DNA from 2 places in the Brucella pseudogrignonensis genome. Region 2 is predicted to be linked to the other one. Evidence: riboswitches for the same ligand, from Rfam matches in the RefSeq annotation. Region 2 holds a riboswitch; the other holds the start of a gene.

Region 1 (10,358 bases), on a different contig from region 2:
TAAGGAAGGCTGTCCGCTCCGTGAGGAGCTTGAACATGCGCTCAAGATCGGCACGGTCACGCGCCAACACATCAAAAGCTGCGACAAGTCCTGTTGCCGGACGAGGCGTTACAATACCCGGCTGGTGAATACCATAAAATGGCTGCGCCTCATGCAGCTTGTCGCTCTCAGGCGCATTGGTCACGCTTTCGGACGATAGCGCGTTGTTCGACGAGCGAGCACTGGCTGCCGAAGATCCCAAAACACCCGCAACACTTGCCGCACCAGCACCGAGCAAAAGTACACGACGCTCTGGCGATATCGGATTGTCTTTTCCATTATCTTTTTTGAAAAATTTCTTTGTCATTAATCCACTCCCAATTGATCGCGGAGTTTTGAAAACTGTTCGGCAAGAGCAGTTGCGCCATCCTTGATTTTCGCCTTCTCGTCAGCAGAAAGTGTGTCATATGCCTTGCCATTCTGCGCACTTAGCATCGCCTTCACGGCAGACACCTGAGCATCAATCCCTTCAAATGCCTTGGGATCGACTTTGACAACGATCGGACGCAATACGTCGGCTGTCTTGGCCGAGCCCTCAACAAGCCCTGCAAATACCTGTAAATCCGTATGTGCGTAACGATCATCGCCTGCGTCAGCAGCGGTGGATGCAAAGCGGTTGATTGCCGATGCTGTGCCCGCCAGCATGCGATCAGGTGAGATGCGCAACGCGCGAATACGATCTTTCAGGCCAGCCGCGTCCGTCACAAGCTTGGCTGCAACAGGCTGAAGTCCGTCAAGCGACTTCTGCTCAAACAAACCATATTCAAGGCGATGCAAACCGCCAAATGCTGGATCCTGCTCGCGTTTTTCAAAGAAATCAGCGCGCGCATTGATTGCCGTATCAAGATCAGAAAGTGCTTCTGAAACCGGAGCAATTCGGGCATAGGCTTCGCGTGCTGGCGCGTAAGCGACCTGTGCAGCTTCCAGATTACCACTTGATATAGCATCCGAAAGGACGCCGACCGCCTTCTGGAATTCCGCAACTTCTGTTGCAAGATAAATCTGATATTCAGCCAATGCGCCAAGGAAAGCGGTCAAAGGCAGCTTGCCTTTTTCAGCTTCACTGGTCGCTGAAGGTGTTACGATTAGTTTGCCGCGTGGGTTGGAAAGAAGGCCGCATGTAATCTGATACTCGCCCGGCGAAAGCTTGGCTGAAAGTGTCTGCTTGAAGCCCGGTGCGATATTCTCGCGCTCTTCGAGAACCATCACGCCGTCGAGAATTTCCCACTCGACCGAGCGGTCAGATTTGTTGACGATTTCAAAAACCGTGCGCCCCGCTGGAACCGTCAGTTCATTTGGATCGCAACTCTTGGCGTTAATAACAACCTGGACCTTATCGTCACCGTCCGCGTGACGTGATTTATCTGACACCTTGGATGCGTAGTAAAAAGCAGCCCCTGCCGCTAGCATCAGCAGAATGGCCAGCACCAACACCGCTCGCACAAGGTTGCGGGAGAATGGTGCAGCAGGTTTTGGGCTTTGCGGCTTAGTCATGGAAAATCTCTTCGATTAAACTGTGTGCTTCGCGGCTGCGCTCTGCGCAGGTGCGGAAGATGGGATCAGGAAAATAATGAGCGCAGGCACAAGGAAGCCGAGATAGGCAACCACTTCGCTAACCGTCGGCGTTGCGATATAACCGAAGATACCAGCCAGAACGGAGCCAAGCGTGCTGTCGAGCGGCAGAATTTCGCTTGTATCGAAAATGACCGTCTGGAAATGATTCCAGATACCGGCTTCATGCAGCGCCATGACAGAATTTGCGAGAATGCCGGCTGCGATAATCAGGATGAAAACACCCGTCCAGCGGAAGAAGCGGCGCAGATTGAGTTTCAGGCCACCACGATAGATGCCGTAACCAACCAGAGCGGCAAGCAGAACACCGAGCAATGCGCCAAGCGGTGCTGCGCCACCTTCGCTCTGCTGAAATGCGGCGAGCAGGAAGAAGACCGACTCAAGCCCCTCACGGGCTACAGCAAAGAATACCATCAGGATGAGGCCAAAACCCTTATGCGTTGGTGTTTCAAAAGCCGCATCAATCGAATGATGCAGTTCCGCTTTTATGGAGCGGGCGGCCTTCCGCATCCAGAACACCATGGAAGTCAGCACGAAAACTGCTATGAGCCCGATAATGGCCTCAAAAAGCTCCTGCGCCTTCTGCGGAAATTCTGCGCTTACGAGCTGGAGAATTGCACCAACTGCCAATGACATCGCTAAGGCCAGCAGAACGCCAATCCAGACAACCGGCATCCAGGCGCCGCGCCCAGTCTGATGGAGATAGCTCGCGATAATACCAACAATCAGCGCAGCTTCCACGCCTTCACGGAACATAATGAGAAATGGCACGAGCATTAACAAACAATCCAGTACACTTGAAACCGCCTGAGAAACACTCTCATGCAGTGAGCAGAACATTGCCCGACTTCATCTCTTGAAGGGAATCGTTCTGAATCCTTATCCTGCTGCATTCGATTTTTACGAAACGCCAAACTCTTTAGCCAGGAGTGCAATGAAGCCCCCGACACTACTTGTCAGGCTACCGTTAATCACTACTCTTTTATAACTCTGCATGTCGCCCTGCAACAGAAATGAACATGAGCTCCACGGTAATGTTTTAGAATTATTCTAATGATTTCATAGATTTATGTAGCATTTAATAGGATAGCTAATGAAAGACGTCGCCGTGTAAACAGCGATTTTCATAGCTATCTTACGGAAATATAATCAGTTTTGATCTGTCTGACAGATCGAAAAATCACAACACGTCGGCGGACAGGATGTTGGGGAAATTTCACTTCATTGTGAAAAGTTTCAGAATTTTCCGAAATGGTCAAAAATTTCGCGTTTTAGGGGTTGAAGAATAGTTGCAACAGGTCCATATGACAGGTGCTTACCGCTTGCGCCTCCTCCCATTGCGCGCGGTAAGTGTTCCCCTCTGGAGGTTTGCCTTTATGGCACCTTCATAACTTAGCCGGACTTTTTAGTCCGGCTCTTTTTTTGCCTGAATTTCAGTAAGTTAGAACTAAAACAAAAAGCGCCGCGTTACCGCAGCGCTTTCAAAAACATGTCTCTTTCCTTGCCGGAAATGACTGTCAAAGAACATAGTTCTCATCAGCGTTCAGACAATAAAAATGCATTCCAAGCTCTTTCGCGGACAAATAAAATCTGCGTTAGAACGCGGTAATTTTTATTTCTGCCGGAGCGATAGAGTACCGCTCCGACCCGTCCCTTTATAAAACATTAAAACGCCACTGATGTACTGTATCAACCGTAAGACGCAACCGGCGGACATGAACAGATAAGATTTCTGTCACCACCCACGTTATCGACGCGGCTGACTGGCGGCCAATATTTCGCCGTCGTGTCAAAATCGCCGTTCAATGCGCTTCCCGGAAATACTGCTTCCTCACGGGTGTAAGGATGTGTCCATTCCGTTGCCAGCGTGTCGCCTGCCGTGTGCGGTGCATTGGCAAGCGGATTGTCATCCGCAGGCCAGACACCATCGGCAACCTTCTTTGCTTCGCCTGCAATGGCAATCATCGCATCGCAAAGGCGGTCGATTTCCGCTTTAGGCTCAGACTCAGTTGGCTCAATCATCAGCGTTCCAGCAACCGGCCACGACATGGTCGGCGCATGGAAGCCATAGTCGATGAGGCGTTTGGCTACGTCTTCTACGGTAATGCCTGCACTATCCTTGAGAACACGTGTATCCACGATGCACTCATGCGCCACACGATCATGTGCACCGGTGTAAAGGATCGGATAAGCGTCCTTCAAACGATGCGCGATGTAGTTGGCGTTGAGGATTGCAGCCTCGGTTGCCTTCTTGAGACCCGCGCCGCCCATCATGCGGATATACATCCACGTAATGACCAGAATGGATGCACTGCCAAACGGTGCTGCGGAAACAGCGTGCTTGGAACCAAGATCAACATGACCTGGCAGGTAAGGCACCAGATGCTTGGCCACGCCAATCGGACCAACACCCGGACCACCGCCGCCATGCGGAATGCAGAAGGTCTTGTGCAGATTCATATGGCAAACGTCAGCACCAATATCGCAGGGACGCGCAAGACCAACGAGTGCGTTGAGGTTTGCACCGTCAAAATAGACCTGACCGCCATTGTCATGGACGATCTCGCAGAAAGCCTTGATGCCCTCTTCGAACACACCATAGGTCGACGGATAGGTAATCATAAACGCCGCAAGATTGTCGCGATGCTTTTCAGCCTTGGCTTTCAGATCATCAATGTCGATATCGCCATCCGGAAGGCAATTAACGACAACAACGCTCATGCCGGCCATCGATGCGCTGGCAGGATTGGTGCCATGTGCAGAGGATGGGATCAGGCATATATTGCGATGACCTTCGCCGCGTGACTGGTGATAGTGACGGATCGCGAGAAGCCCCGCATATTCGCCCTGACTACCCGCATTGGGCTGCAGCGATACGCCTGCAAAACCGGTGACTTCGCAAAGCCACGCTTCGACATCCGAGGTCATCTTGGCATAACCGGTCGTTTGTGCCGCAGGTGCGAATGGATGCAGATTGGCAACCGTGTTCCAGCTCACAGGCATCATTTCTGCTGCCGCATTGAGCTTCATCGTGCAGGAGCCAAGCGGGATCATCGCACGATCAAGCGCCAGATCCTTGTCCGCCAGACGACGCAGGAAGCGCATCATCTCGGTTTCCGAACGGTGCGAATGGAACACGTCCTGTGTCAGGAAGCCTTCGCCGCGGCCTTTGCCGGGAACCAGCAGATCGTCGTTACCGACTGGCTTTGCGCCAAACAGAACTGCGAGTGCTGCAAGATCGTCTTCCGTCGAGGTTTCGTCAAAGGTGACGCCAACCGTATCCGCATCAATGATGCGGATGAGACGACCGCCCTTGTCTGCTTCGTCAGCAATGGCCTGCGCCTTGCCGGAAACCTTAACGCTTACGGTGTCGAACAGGCTATCGCCCGCGATTTCGACGCCAGCAGCCTTGAGGCCCGTTGCGAAGCGAGACGCAAGACCGGCAACACGCGTTGCAATAGCCTGAAGACCCGAAGGACCATGCCAGATGGCAAAAGATGCAGCCATATTGGCGAGGAGTGCCTGCGCGGTGCAGATGTTGGAAGTCGCTTTGTCGCGGCGGATATGCTGCTCACGCGTCTGAAGAGCCAGACGGTAGGCCGCACGGCCATGCGCATCGACCGACTGACCAACGATACGGCCCGGAATGATACGCGTCAGCGGTTCAGATACTGCGAGATATGCAGCATGTGGACCACCAAAGCCCATTGGAACACCATAGCGCTGCATAGAGCCTACAGCCATATCAGCGCCCCACTTGGCAGGCGCCTCCAGAATAGTCAGCGCCAGCGGATCGGCAACAGCGATGACCAAAGCGCCCTTCGCCTTTGCATCGGCGATGACAGCGGTGAAGTCGCCATAAACGCCGCGCGTATCCGGCCATGGCACGATGACGGCAGCGGTGTTGTCGTCAACAGTACTTCCGGCTTCAACCTGCCAGCCAAGCGGCTCTGCACGGGTGTTGATCACATCCACGCTCTGCGGATGCAGATCGCCTGCAAGCAGAATGCGCGAGCGCTTGTCGCGGTGATGACGAACAGCAACGCCCACGGCTTCAGCAACAGCAGTTGCTTCATCCAGTAGCGATGCACAGGCAACCGGCAGGCCTGTCAGCTCTGCAACAAGTGTCTGGAAGTGAAATAGCAGTTCAAGGCGGCCCTGACTGATTTCCGACTGGTAAGGCGTATAAGCGGTGTACCAGGCTGGGTTTTCGAACAGGTTGCGCTGAATGACGGGTGGCGTCTGCACACCATGATAGCCCGCACCGATGAAGCTCTTCTTCACCACATTGCGGCCCATGATTTCATTGAGCTCGGCAAGGGCTGCGTGTTCGCTCAAAGCCGCTGGCAGATCAAGTGCGCGGTTCAAGCGGATGGATGCGGGAACAGCTTGCGTGATCAGTGTTTCCATGGAAGGAAGACCGAGCGCTGCAAGCATTGCGCGCTCATCTTCCACGCGTGGCCCGATATGACGGGCAACAAAGGGGAGAACCTGTTGCGTCATCTTTTTATCCTACGAGTTTGTCATAACCGGCCTTGTCGAGAAGCCCCGAAAGCTGGCCTTCATCGGAAAGCTTAAGTTTGAACAGCCAGCCATCGCCCTCTGCAGCTTGGTTAACGATTGCCGGATCGCTCGAAACGGCTTCGTTAACTTCAACGACTTCGCCATCGACCGGAGCATAAACGTCCGAAGCGGCCTTGACCGATTCAACAACGACGATGCCTTCGCCCTTGGAAACGGTACGACCGACTTCCGGCAGATCTACGAATACGAGGTCGCCCAGCTGTTCCTGTGCGTGGGTCGTAATGCCGACAGTGGCAACGCCACCTTCGACGCTGATCCACTCATGATCTTCGGTGAACAGGATATTGGCCATGGAAATCATCCTTTGCGATAGCGATGCGGTGTGAAGGGAAGTGCATGAACATCAACGGGAACCTTGTTACCGCGGACGTCTGCGAAAATGCGGGTGCCGGGGACTGCGAGGCTTGCCTCGACGTAACCCATGGCAACGGGGAAACCTGCGGAGGGGCCGAAGCCACCCGATGTAACAGTACCGATCTGAAAACCGGTTTCGTCGAAAAGTTCTGCGCCGCCACGCACTGGCTGGCGGCCTTCCGGCTTAAGGCCGACGCGCTTGGCGGTTGCACCTTTATCAATTGCATCCAGAACGGCTTTGGCTCCATTGAAGGCAGCCTTTTCACGCACTGGCTTGGAAATTGCCCATGTGAGGCCAGCCGAAACCGGATCGGTTTCCGGCGTAATATCCTGACCGTGCAGGCAAAGACCCGCTTCAAGCCGCAGGCTATCGCGCGCGGCAAGACCGATCCATTCAACGCGTTCGTCGGCCAAAAGCTTGGTTGCAAGCGCGCGTGCCTCATCGGCAGGCAAGCCAATTTCAAAACCATCTTCGCCGGTATAGCCCGAACGGGTCATAAACCAGTTGGGATTAGGCTCAAAGCCGCTCATAAAGCTGAGTTCTGCACCTTTAAGACCAGCATCGGTAATGACGCTTTCGGCTTCCGGACCCTGAATAGCCAGGAAAACGCGATCCAGCGGATTGACCGTTACGTCCTTGCCAGATGCTGCTTCATTGAGATGCTCAATATCGGCTCTAGCGTTGCCCGCATTGGCAACGACCATGAAACGGTCTTCGCCAAGGCGCGTGACGATAAGATCATCAAGAACGCCGCCGTTATCATTGAGAAAGAATGTGTACTTAGACTGGCCGGTTTTCAGAACGGATGGATCAAGCGGACAGGTTTCGCTCAAAAGAGCGATTGCATCTGCGCCCGAAACTTCAATCAGCTTCATATGAGAAATATCGAAAAGGCCGACATGCTCACGCGTGTGAAGATGTTCCTTCATAACGCCAAGCGGATAATTAATCGGCATGTTCCAGCCAGCAAAACCGCCAAAGCGTGCGCCAGCCTGTTCATGTAAATCCTGCAAAGGCAGGGTATTCAAATGTGCGGTATCGCCCATAACAACTCCAGAGTCGCACGTATGCCCCCGCGAAATGCGGTTGCTTCGTGCCCCTCTGTCTCAAGCCTGAGAGACTCGCATAGCTATCAAGCTATACTTACACCTTCGGCGCGGAGTTTCCCCCGACTTTCCAGAGTTGCCTTACCCATCTGCGGTTCATGGTACCTGAGAGATTTCGGGCGATTTCCCCTTCGGTGGCCAGCTTGCGCCAGCTCTCTCCCGCAGACAAACAGTGATAAAACATACTTACAAGAAGCAAAGTTCCATCACACGACATAACTCACTTAACTGAATCCGTTTCGGGAGTCATGTATAATTATTGTCACGAGACGACAATTCCAGGGGTTTTTGCGACAAAAATCGATCTTCCCTGAAAGCGCAAAAGAACCCTCTAACAAAGCCCCTTACATTAGTGAATATGGCTAGAAATTTACAATCCATTAAGGATTGAGGCCATAAAGGGCGCTCAAATTGGTGATTTGGGCAGTCGGCATGATGATTGTGATTATAAAATGACCAAGTTGCGCAAAAGCCATGCAATCGACAGGCTATATTGCACAGCAGCTATGCAAATCTGTCTCTCCACTTCCAAAAACATAGGGCCTATATGCTGGTGGCAACAAAGAGATTTGATTTTCACTAGGTGAGAGAAATGAACCTGATCCGCTCGTACAACAACTGGCGCCGTTACCGTAACACTGTCAACGAACTGAGCCGCCTGAGCCCACGCGAACTCAACGACCTCGGCATTATGCCTTCGGAAATTCCATTCGTTGCACGTAAGGCAGCTGCTCGCTAAGAACGCGCCATCTGAAGGCTAATGCCTTTGATTTGAACCGCGACGCTTTATTAACGCGTTTCTACAGTTTCTAAGGTTTTCACCGGGGTGTTCCCTCCTCCCATTTTCCTCGGTGACATAAAGACCGGACCTCCTCCTCCCATTCCGGTCTTACCCTAAATGACACCTGCCGCTCCTCCCGCGGCGGGTGTTATTTTTTTGTGCACTACTCTGCGGCCAGCGCTGCTTTTGGGCGCGTTATGCGATCCGTCAGCAATGAGACGGCAAACACCGCCAGCCCCGCAACCGCCAGGAAAGCACCAACTGTTCCGGTTGCAGTCCAGCCATATCCCCATGCGATAGCTAATCCGCCAAGCCACGCGCCTAACGCGTTGGCAAGATTGAGTGCCGAGTGATTGAGTGCTGCCGCAAGCGTTTGCGCATCAGCGGCCACATCCATGAGGCGTGTCTGCAATGCAGGCACTAGAGCAAAACCACCACCGACGAGCAGAACACTCAGAAATGCCGTTGCCGGATGCTGCATCAAAAATGGGAATGCCAGCATCACGGCGAGGTCATACAGAAGAACGCCGCCAACCGTACCCATAACGGAGCGATCCGTCAGGTTAGATCCAACGATGTTGCCCAAGACCATGCCAAGCCCGAACATGGCAAAGACAATCGGCATCCACTTCATATCGACATGCGAAACTTCTGTGATCGTTGCCGCAACATAAGAAAAGACCGAAAACAGCCCGCCCGTTCCCACAGCGCCAATCGCAAGGGTCAGCAAAACTTGTTTGCGACGCAGCGCACCCAGTTCGCGCAGCGGCGAAGCGCCCTCTTCTGCGGGTTGTTTTGGGACAAAAACACTAATCAACACCATCGTCAGAATGGCAATGAAACCAACCGCCGCAAACATTGCGCGCCAACCGGCAATTTGCCCCAGCCATGTTGCCAAAGGCGTCCCAACCAGTGTTGCGACAGTTAGGCCAGTCATAACACGCCCAACGGCTTGAGCACGCTTTCCCTGCTCGGCCATTGATGCGGCCACGAGCGACGCAACGCCAAAATATGCGCCATGCGGAAAGCCTGCAACAAAGCGCATCAGGATCAGGCCATCATAGTTTTGCATAAATGCACTGGCGAGATTGCCAAATGCAAACAGCGCCATAAACAAAAATACCAGTTTGCGACGATCAAGCCGTGCACCAAACACGGCCAGAACGGGCGCGCCAATCAGCACGCCCAGTGCATAAGAACTGATCAAATGACCTGCACTTGGAATTGTCACATGCAGATCGCGTGCGATATCGGGCAAAAGCGCCATGATTGCGAATTCTCCGGTGCCAATACCGAAGCCGCCAAGAGCAAGTGCCAGCTCTGCCAGTCGCACAGACGAGCGCGGCAAAGTTTCCGGCGACAAAGCCGAAGTCTGATTATTTGACATGAATAAGCCTAAAGGGAATGGAGGATGTCGGAAAACCCTACCATCCCTCTCAAGCGAAGGCGATATGCTTTATTGTGATCAATTCACAATGATGGAAAGCTATTTCGCAGCGACAACCTCTATCTCAACCTTAAACTCTTCCCGTGTGAAACCGGAAACGATCATGAGTGTCGACGCTGGTGCAGGCTGCGGAAACAGGCGATCACGCACATCCATGTAAGGACGCATATGTGCACGATCCGTGACATAGGCATTGATGCGCACAACATTAGACAGTTCCATGCCACCATCACGCAGGATGCGGCGAATATTCTCAAAGCATAGCTCGGCCTGCGCGCCTGCATCTTCAGGTACAGAGCCATCTGGCCCAATACCCAATTGACCTGAACAGAAAACCAATTCAGCGCCAGCGGCTACCTTCACGCCATGACTATAAGCAGCAAAGGGAGCTGCCATATCGGCAGGGAGCAGATGTTTTAAAACAGTCATTCTATATCCTCAGGCTTTCGGCGCGGCTGCGAGCAATTCTTTGAA
Region 2 (10,358 bases):
TATGGCAATGCGGAAAGCTTGAGGAAGAATTATTTTTCGCATCATTGATGTATAGCTGAGATTTAAAGCTTGTGATGCCTCTCTCTGCCCTCGATCAACAGACTGAATACCAGACCGAATAATCTCGGTCATATAGGCTCCTTCGTTGACGCCCAGTGCTAGAATACCTGCCACGACGGCTGGTAAACTAATGGCTCCTCCTGTGACTGCTGACAAGCCATTGTACCAAAATACAATTTGGACAAGAACTGGAACGCCGCGATAAAATGCGACATAACCTTTGATTGGTGGGTGTAGCCACTTGACGGGGCTGGTGAGGACCAACCCACACAGAACGCCAATCGCAATGCCAACCGCCATAGCGCAGGCGGTGATCCAAATCACCGCCCAGATGGCATCGAAAAAACGCGTTGAGAAAAGAAGATCTAGGAAGTATTGAGTATCAAACTGCATGATTTATCTTCAATTCGCTGCGCGGATATCGCCTTCACCAAGCCCATACTTTTTGAGCAGAGCATCATACTGACCATCGGCGACTATCGCGTCGAATGCAGCTTTCACAGCGGCTGCATCTTCAGTATTGCCTTTGCGAAAAACAATACCTATGCGGTTGCGCTCGGTGTTTGGACCTTTTCCACTCAATATTGGGCTCGCGACCACGTACTGATCTGGTCGTTGTTTCGCAGCATACGTTGCTACAGACCAGTCAACGAAAGCGGCCTGTGCAGTTCCACGTCCAACTTCGTTCAAAGCTTCTGCTTGGCCACCAAATGGTTTTAAGACCATTTGCTTATCTGCTGGACAAGTTGTTTGAACTCGTTCGAGTGCCGCCATTTGAGTAGAACCACCCATAATGGCCATCGTTGAACCACATGTGTCCTGCTCAGATGTGAATTGGAGGCCGGAATCTTTACTGGCTACGATGCGCACGCCACCGACAAAGACCGGAACAAAATCAAACGTTTCTTTGCGAACGTCTGTGATCCCCACCTGTGAATGGATAACGTCTAGTCTCTTTGCGATTAGAGCCGGAAACAAGCCCGAGAATGCCATATTGACGAACTTAGGTTCGATACACATTTTCGCAGTCAACGCTCTGATGAGGTCTGGGTCTAGTCCAGATGCCTGATCATTCTCCAAATAGGCAGTTGGAGGCGATGCAAGGGAAATTCCAACGGTCAACTTCCCTTCCTCAATAAGATTTGGTGGAGCAGGAAGGCAGTTTTCTTTGGTTTGTGCTTGCGCATGCTGTGTGCTGAATATGGCTGCAAGGATTAATGATGCAGAAAGTAGTATTTTTTTCATTTAAGTTCCCCATTGTTTACTGTTTACAAGTCTTTGAGCTCAGCCCCCTCACAAGAAGGCAGAGCAGATAATTAGACGAAGAATTGATCCTAAGCGTTTTGAGCGATGTAGTCGAAGCAGCAATAGTTAGCGAGACGCTCACTATCAACTTCCGCACCAAGCCCTACGTCCTTTGAAACTTCCAGATAACCGTCCTTGATGCGATCTTCTGGTGAGTTCTTCAATACTTGAACATATCCGTTCGACTCCGGCAGATACGGATAGATTTCCAATGGCATAGCGTTAGCACAGGCAGCCCATACCTGAAGCGAGGCTGCGGTGCAGAGCGTCGACGCGCAATTGTGTGGGGACATGCGGGCATTATAGGCTTCCGCCATAGCCGCAATTTGAACAAGTTCAAAAATACCGCCGCAATTGCCGACATCAGGCATTACAACGTCAATCGCTCCGGTATCCAAAAGATTTTTAAATCCATTGCGTGTATAAACTCGTTCTCCGGCCGCGATCGGGAACTTATAGCGGCCCGCGAGATTCTTTAAACCTGCAAGATTATAAGCATCCAATGGCTCTTCAATCCACATCACGCCAAGATCTTCGCATAGGTCCAATAGACGGTATAGTTGATCGTTGTTCAGTCCGCCCGACAAATCGATCATAAGTTCAGCTTGATCGCCCACGACGTCTTTGAGCAACTTCACTCGCTCCATCGCACGTTTGAAATCTTCTGGAGACAATGCTCTTCGCTGCACATGGGTCAGTGTGCGACCGGGTTGCTGCGTAGCCAAGGGATAGCTTTTGAGAATTTGATAACCGTCCTTTAAAGGACGCTCAGCTGCTTTTGCCCATTCGACAGCATCGTTGCAATGATAATTCCAACCGTTTGCATAGACCTGCGCACGATCTGCAAATACACCCCCAAAGAATTCATATACAGGCACGCCCATGGCTTTGCCTTTGATGTCCCACAGCGCCTGATCGATAGCACTTATTGCCGCGAACGTAATTGCACCGCCGCCCTTCGTCCAAAACGAGTTGTCGTAAAGATCATGATAGACATTACGGGGCAACAAAGGGTTGGCACCGATTACTCGTGGCGCATAATCAGCCACCATTCCTGCAGCGGCTTGTGCGCCAAGACCATAGGCTACTGCCGCCTCACCCCACCCTGTTATCCCTTCGTCGGTTGATACTTCTACGATAACCGGACGAACGCCGCCGGTAGGGATTCTATACGCACGAATATTTGTAACCCGCATTGTCGCACTCCTTTGTGCTCGGTACGTACCGCATCTAGGCTGACGCTTATGATGCGGAAGTCTTGCTCAATGGAGATTGGTATGCAAAATCGAAGTTCTTATACATTCATAAGAAATTCTTATACCAATTGACAGCGGAGATTGCCGATTAACGGTCGAATTATTGTTGTTTGTTCTGATAATTTAGCAAAGCATTTCGCAATGTTTCATAGCATCTGTCGGCAGTTTTCGAGCGTGGCCGATATCTGCTTCGAATAAGGTAATAGCGAGCCGGATCAATATCTTTTAGCAATAGACTGTCGCCTCGAAGGGCATCGCCTGTTAACGCGGCCATGGCACCCCTCGTAATGTTGTCGACTATTGCAACGCTCTCATTTTGTACGGCAAAACAGGCCATCGCAAAAAACGTTGAGAATTCTATTTTAGGCGTGCCCAGCTTGGTGCGTACTTGTCTTGTCGCACGATTTTCTTCGTACAACATGCAGATATCCTGCCCCGCTAAATCCTTTGTTACAATTTCTGATTTTTGCGTTGAGATTAAACCGCGCTTGAAGAACGCATAAACCGGAATTTCAAAAGCCTGCACCTCATAAAGTGGCGAATTCATTGAAATTTCGGCAGTCCCTTCATCAGATATGGCAATATCATGCCGCTGATTCTCCATTTCAGAAACAATCGCGGCCGAGTTACCGGTCATCAATCGCATCTGTTGCCCTTTACGTGCGAATGATGCGATTGCTGTTGGAACAAGATGGTTACCGACATTGCTTGATGAAATTATCGAGATACGCGGCACTTCTATCTGTGCCAAACGGCCAAACCTATGGCGAATATCATTCAGCTGATCCATAACGGGACTGATCTGTTGAAAAAGGACAGCAGCTTCGGCGCGTGGCGTAATTCTTCCAGCATGCCGATCAAAAAGAGCAGTTGCCAAAAACTCTTCAAGAGTTGCAATGGTCATACTAACGGCAGGCTGTGTTCTACCGAGGTTTTTAGCAGCTTTGGAGATACTTCCAGTTAACATGACCTGGTAAAAGGCTTCGATCTGATGATATTTCATTTCGCGTTTCCCTGCCGTACTTCCAAAACATAGAATGCCAGCATTATCGGATGCTGGCATTCTACTGCTTAATCAATCCACTGCATCAGCCCCTAAAGCCGCAAGAGCAGCTCGCGCGACATCGATATCTTGTTCCCCAGTACCCGAGCCAATGCCGATTGCACCTGCAAGCTTACCGTCAAACTTGATCGGCAATCCGCCCGGCAGGTTAATTATACCACCATTTGTGGCAATACCTGCTGAAACGGCAAAATCTGCAGGCATACCACCTGTCCTATTTCGTATTGAAGCAGCAGTGCGTGCCTTGGACCGTGCCGTTTGCATACTTAGATATTTTGCCCCATCCATTCGGAATGAGACTATTGTTTCACCGCTTGGATCAACAATGCATATGCACTGTGGAACATTGATCTCTTCAGCCTTAGCAACCGCTGCTGACAGCGCCTTAAATGCACCGGAATGAGATAGTACTACGATATTGATATAGGGATCTGACACAGTTTACTCCTCGTTGTATTAGTAACCTAAAGACGCATCCACACGATTATGGAGTGATAAACCCAGCTGATCGCGTAAAATGTTAGCTGCGAATAAATCAAGACAGCGATCAACATATCCCTCGACCTCATCGCATGAAATATGTGGGAATATTAAAAGATTAGGAACATCCCAAAGTCCACTGTCCGCCGAAAGTGGTTCATTTTCAAACACGTCCAACGCCGCACCGGATAGATGGCCGTTTTCGAGCGCGCGAGATAAAGCCATTTCATCCAAAACGGCCCCGCGTCCAATGTTAAATAAAGTTGCCCCCCTTTTAAGAAGTTGAATTTCATTTCTGCCGATCAGCCCCTTCGTTTCAGGAGTCAATGGACAGCTAATGACGAGGCAATCTGCTAATGGTAAGACTTCAGCAAGTCTCGAGACAGGGAAAGTCTTATCAGAAATGTCATCGGAGCGCCCACTTCGGGTGACAGATACAATCGTCGTTCGAAGCGCTTTAAGCCTTGCGCCAATTGCTCGTCCTAATGCACCAAAACCAACAAACACGACTGTCTGCTTTGACACTCCTTTTGAAAGCTGATTATCCCAGAAATGGTTCCTTTGATTTCGAATATGTCGTGGAATTCCTTCCAACAACATCAGGACCGTCATCAATCCAAATGCACCACCTTTTTCTGCATGAACACCACTGCTGTTAGTCAATACTGCTCCCTTTGGAAGCCAATCCATGGGCATGTATTTTTCAACACCTGCGCTCGTGCAATGCACAATCCTAACTGACGTAGCAACACGGCCAATACGTTGCGTATCAAAACCTGAGCCTACAAAGTAATGGGCTGTTGAGAGAGCCTCAATGTCTGGGTTGGATTTGGAGCAGCAGTGTATTCTGGCGTTTGTCGCATTATCGCCCAACGCATTGCGAACCGCTTCTTCCGATATGAAATAGGGAGAAGTCTCTTCTAACGAATTTTCGATATAGACAATAAAATCATGCATCTTCAATCCTTTAGCAATTTTCTAACTTACAAAGCAAAACACGTGCCAACGGGAAAAATCTTTTTTCAAAAAGGGGATTGTCGAATATAGCTATATGTGTCTAACCTAATAGCGTTCAAAAGCTGTTCAGGAGAGATGGCATCACGCCACGCCGAAGGAGCAACCCCCCAGGAAACTCTCAGGCAAAAAAGACTGCGCAGTTGAACAATCTGGAGAGAGGCACGGAAGTGCCCACCGAAGGGGACCCATATTGGGGAAAGCTCTCAGGTAAGAAAGACAGATTGGGGGCTACGGGACTGGCAAACGTCCCAGACCAACTGTCGGAGAGAATCTTGCACCACATTGCAGTTTTAGGCGCTGGGATTACTGGCGTCACCACGGCTTATGCATTGTCGAAACGGGGATACGATGTCACTGTGTTTGACAGGCACCGTTATCCAGCGATGGAAACTTCCTTTGCAAACGGTGGCCAGCTTTCTGCGAGCAATGCCGAAGTTTGGAATCACTGGTCGACGGTGTTCAAAGGCATCAAATGGATGCTCAAGAAAGACGCGCCTCTACTAATGAACCCATCGCCTAATTGGCATAAATACTCATGGATGGGTGAGTTTATGAAGTTTATTGGCGGCTATCAATCTAATACCGTTGAAACGACGCGTCTAGCTATTGCAGCACGTAAATACATGTTCGAAATTGCGGATAAAGAAAACATCAATTTTGACTTAGAAAAGCGTGGCATTCTACATGTTTATTACGATAAGCAAAGTTTTGAGCATGCCAAGAAGGTTAACAGTCTTCTGATTCAAGGTGGGTTAGACCGCCACTCCGTTAATGAATCTGAAATTAAGCAAATAGAACCATCATTGGTTGGAGATTTTTATGGTGGCTTTTTTACGCCTTCTGATTCAACTGGAGATATTCATAAATTTACACGAGGGCTCGCAGAAGCTTGTATTCGTAGAGGTGTGAAATTTATCTTTGACGCGGACGTAGAGCGAATTGATGCCAGAGATAGCATTGAGCTTCTCTGGAAAGAGAGCGGGAAGATTGGAACTGCAAATAACTCAATTAAAGCAGATGGACTTGTGGTTTGCGCTGGCGTGGCGAGTAGAACCTTCGCATCCATGCTGGGTGATCGCGTAAACATCTATCCTGTCAAAGGTTATTCGATAACAGTTCACCTCGACGACGAGACTAGTCAGCATGGTGCACCGTGGGTAAGTCTGCTGGATGATCGCGCAAAGATTGTTACCAGTAGGCTCGGCCATGATCGTTTCCGCGTTGCTGGGACAGCGGAATTCAATGGGGAAAACAAAGACATTCGGCATGATCGAATTAAGCCTCTTGTTGATTGGGTGCGTTTGTTGTTCCCAGACATCTCAACTTCGAGAGTAACCCCCTGGGCGGGCTTACGTCCGATGATGCCCAACATGCTACCACGCATAAAAGCTGGATCTAGACCCGGCATTTTTTACAACACGGGCCACGGGCATCTCGGCTGGACATTATCGGCAGCGACGGCAGAACTTGTTTCGGAGCTGATAGCGCAATCTCCGAAACTTCAGCGGCGGGATGCCGCTTAATCCACCCTCTACGGAAGCCGGATTTATCCGGCTTCTTTTTTGTCTCAAAGCCACCCAAATCTCAATCGTTTGTCTCAAGCATGAGACTCGCAAAGCTTATTGAGACAGTGCACTTCGACCTATAACATATTGGTTTTTCTATCAATTTTCAACTGGCACGGACCTTGCTTCGATATTAATGAGGATCGGAAAAGGCCGATCTGGTAAAAAGAGGAGACTCCAAATGGACCTCGGTCTATTTATGATGCCGCTTCACGATCAGCGGCGCAATTTCACGGAATTGCTTAAACAGGACCGCGAAGCGGTTATCCTCGCAGATCGCTTGAATTTTGCTGAGGTTTGGGTTGGTGAACACATCAGTTGTTCGTGTGAACCAATCTCGGATCCATTGCAGTTTTTTGCATCACTCATTCATGCGACTAAACAGATCAAGTTCGCAACGGGTGTGCTTAACCTGCCACAACACCATCCTGCTCGCCTAGCTGGTGAGATCGCACAGTTCGATCATCTTTCAGAGGGCCGATTTATCATGGGTGTAGGTCCAGGCGGCCTCGTCACTGATATGGAATTATTTGGAACCAGTGAAAAAAATCGAGCTGAGATGACGACGGAGTCTATCCGTATCATGCACGAGATTTGGTCACAGGACCCTCCCTATAATATTAAAGGCAAATACTGGGACGTAGTGATCGAGAAAAACCTGATCCCAAGCCTTGGCTTTGGTCCGATGCTCAAGCCATACCAGAAGCCATTCCCAGAATTGGCAATCTCAGTGATGAGCCCGAACTCAAGTTCTGCGCGCCAAGCAGGCGAGAATGGGTGGAGTATCGTTTCAGCAAACTTCACACCAGTCGCAAATGTGAAGACACATTGGGAACAGTATCTAATCGGTTGCGAAAAGGCAGGCCGTCGACCAGATCGCAATAAGTGGCGAATTGCACGTTCCTTACTCGTTACTGACAGTGACGATCAAGCAGCGGATTACTTAGCAGAGGAAAATTCTTCATATCGATGGTACTATGAATACATCGTTGAAGATATGGCTGCCTTCAAGATGCTCGGGGTTCTGAAGCCATCAATGAATACTTTGGATAGTGATATCACGGTTCAGAATTGCCTCGATTGGATGGTACTCTCAGGATCCCCAAAAACTGTTCTCGATAAGCTTATTGCTTTCGTCGATGAAGTTGGCGGACCTTTTGGTTCACTTATGATGACCCAAAAAGATTGGGATCGCCCTGCAGTACATAAACGTTCGATGGAACTGCTTTCGACCGATGTAATGCCCAAACTTCGTCAGCATGTAAGCACGCTCGCTGCAGCGGAGTAGATAAATACTATGTCATGCGGGGAAACCCGCGTGACCAAACACAATAAAATACTCGAGGGAAAAGCACACATTACATTCCAAATTGGGAGCCTTTCGATGAAAAATGAGCCGACGAGTAACAATAACAATGAATCAGCACGTACTACCGATCTCCTTGATCAAATTGTACTTGGGCGCAGAAGTTTTCTGTTAGGGACAGCTGCTATTACGGCAGGAGCAACGTTGGGAGCATGGGTTCCAAACGCACGGGCTGCCATTGGCGGTAATCTTGAAGTGATGGCTTGGGAAGGCTATACGCTGGAGCCAGAAACCGCAGACTGGCGTAAAGCTAATAACGTCACTATGCGTGCGGCCATTATGAGTAATCAGGACGACGTCACCGCCAAAATAGTGGGTAATAACGCGGTAAGACTAGATTTGGCGGAGTACTCTAATGGATACAACGCTATTTATGATGAACTCGGCGTTCTCACAGAAATAGACACTTCAAAACTACCGAATTACAATAAAGATGACATTTATCCGCCCTTCTACGAAGGTGACATGTGGTTTTGGGATGGTAAGAACTACGCAATTCCCTGGGTTTGGGGATTAGACACGATTGTTGTTAATCCTGAACTGACGGGCTTTGAAGTCAAAAGCTACAAAGATTTACTGCGTCCAGAATTAACTGGAAAACTCGCGTTTCTCGACAATCCACTCACCGTGTGGCCACAGATTGCAAAAGTTACAGGTTACGGCGAGAAGTTCCCTAATCTTACCAAGGATGAACTGAAAGATTGTTTCGAAAAACTGAAGCCTTATCGTGACCAAACGAAAGTCTTTGCGTCATCAAACGGTGATGTAATTTCACTGTTTGCTTCTGGAGAAATTGCAGCGTGTTTCTGCGTCTGGAGTGCTGTTCCACTAGAAACTTCTAAACAAAATGTGAAAACTGTCGCAGTTTATCCAAAAGAAGGTGGAGCTGTTTGGGCAGATGCTTGGTTCATTCCCAAAACGGCTGTTAACATTGACACAGCCACTGCCTTTATTAATGAAGCTCTTGATCCGGAAATCCAAGCGTCTGTTTGTAAAACCGCTGTTGCATCGACGGTTTCCAAAAAGGCTCCGGCCTTAATGGATTCCGAAACCAAAGCGCTTTTTGATTATGAGCATTTTGATGAGCAGTTCAAAACGCTAAAGATTTACGGTCAACCGCCACGTACGTCAGATGAATTTGCAACATACGATGATTGGCTGCAGGTTTGGGCCGATTTCCGTGCCGGTTTCTAATGGTAACGGCCAGCGAGCTAAAAGGCTCGCTGGCCGCTTTTGTTTCGCACTTATTGAAATAATCTAAGTATCACGGGATGTACGCTCATGGCGACTGCCGCCGAATACGTTGACAAGAATAACACACAAGCTTCGGGAAGAACTTCTTTCAAGCTGCCGAACGGGTTTGGACTAGCTAGTCTTCCTTTTGCATTTCTAGTTATCTTCTTCATCATACCTGTCATTCTCTTGTTCGTGACAAGCTTTTTTACGGCTCGATCGTTTGTAATTCAGCCCATCTGGAATGTGGAGAACTATGTACGAATCCTGTCAGCCCCAGGTTTCTGGCAAGCGACTTGGGTTGGGATGAAGAATGGCTTCTATACGGCATCACTCTCTTTAGCCCTGAGCTTCCCAGTCGCTTACTATTTAGTCTACAGGACCCGTAGCAACCTTATAATGTATTTGGTATTACTCTCGTGGTTCTCTAGCTACTTAGTACGTGTATACGCTTGGCGGACAATACTTGGTACAAACGGTGTGATCAACTCAATGCTCATGAGCACGGGCATAATTAATCAACCCCTTGAAGTAATACTTTTTAGTCCGTTCGCAACGGTGCTTACACTGATCCACATCATGTTACCTTTTTCTCTGTTGATCCTCGTCGCATCGCTTCGTGACGTAAAGCAGGATTATTTAGATGCCGCCCGAGACTTGGGTGCGTCAAAAACAGGTGTGTTTACAAAGGTCATTTTGCCGATGTGCTATAAGGGCATCGTCGGCTCTTTCATGTTCACATTCATCCTTGCTGCAGGGGATTATATTACGCCTCAGCTGCTTGGTGGGCGCGACGGGGTGACGAGTGGTCTCCTAATAGCTAACCAGTTTCGCAGTGCGGGTAACTGGCCATTAGGTTCAGCGATGGCATTCGTTTTGATGGGCGCGTTCATCATTGTGTACATTCTGTTCACATTTACACTTCGCATTCTCAAGCTTGCGCCAGGTCGGCGCTACCATCGGTGATCGCCATGTTAAGAGCTTATCTGACAGCATATTTATTTTTCTTGTTC

What was found. A riboswitch is a leader RNA that binds a small molecule or an ion and turns the genes downstream of it on or off. The one in region 2 is predicted to bind glycine.
Positions count from the first base shown of each region.
Region 1: it holds a riboswitch for glycine, as region 2 does, so the genes downstream of both, gcvT (glycine cleavage system aminomethyltransferase GcvT) here and RI570_RS21050 (D-amino acid dehydrogenase) in region 2, are expected to answer to the same signal.

Region 1 covers NZ_JAVLAT010000002.1:1,069,154-1,079,511, forward strand. Annotated here, with positions in the region: gene efeB (iron uptake transporter deferrochelatase/peroxidase subunit) at 1-346, opposite strand, end outside; gene efeO (iron uptake system protein EfeO) at 346-1,533, opposite strand; gene efeU (iron uptake transporter permease EfeU) at 1,549-2,388, opposite strand; gene gcvP (aminomethyl-transferring glycine dehydrogenase) at 3,301-6,114, opposite strand; gene gcvH (glycine cleavage system protein GcvH) at 6,119-6,487, opposite strand; gene gcvT (glycine cleavage system aminomethyltransferase GcvT) at 6,493-7,596, opposite strand; glycine riboswitch at 7,739-7,828, opposite strand; gene RI570_RS16275 (DUF1127 domain-containing protein) at 8,249-8,395, shown strand; gene RI570_RS16280 (MFS transporter) at 8,601-9,824, opposite strand; gene RI570_RS16285 (RidA family protein) at 9,924-10,313, opposite strand; gene RI570_RS16290 (FAD-dependent oxidoreductase) at 10,323-10,358, opposite strand, start outside.
Region 2 covers NZ_JAVLAT010000004.1:135,056-145,413, reverse strand. Annotated here, with positions in the region: gene RI570_RS21080 (amino acid ABC transporter permease) at 1-453, opposite strand, end outside; gene RI570_RS21075 (transporter substrate-binding domain-containing protein) at 463-1,305, opposite strand; gene RI570_RS21070 (mandelate racemase/muconate lactonizing enzyme family protein) at 1,395-2,561, opposite strand; gene RI570_RS21065 (LysR family transcriptional regulator) at 2,722-3,624, opposite strand; gene RI570_RS21060 (heme-binding protein) at 3,697-4,122, opposite strand; gene RI570_RS21055 (D-2-hydroxyacid dehydrogenase) at 4,141-5,121, opposite strand; glycine riboswitch at 5,239-5,326, shown strand; gene RI570_RS21050 (D-amino acid dehydrogenase) at 5,454-6,704, shown strand; gene RI570_RS21045 (LLM class flavin-dependent oxidoreductase) at 6,928-8,034, shown strand; gene RI570_RS21040 (PotD/PotF family extracellular solute-binding protein) at 8,065-9,306, shown strand; gene RI570_RS21035 (ABC transporter permease) at 9,394-10,311, shown strand; gene RI570_RS21030 (ABC transporter permease) at 10,317-10,358, shown strand, end outside.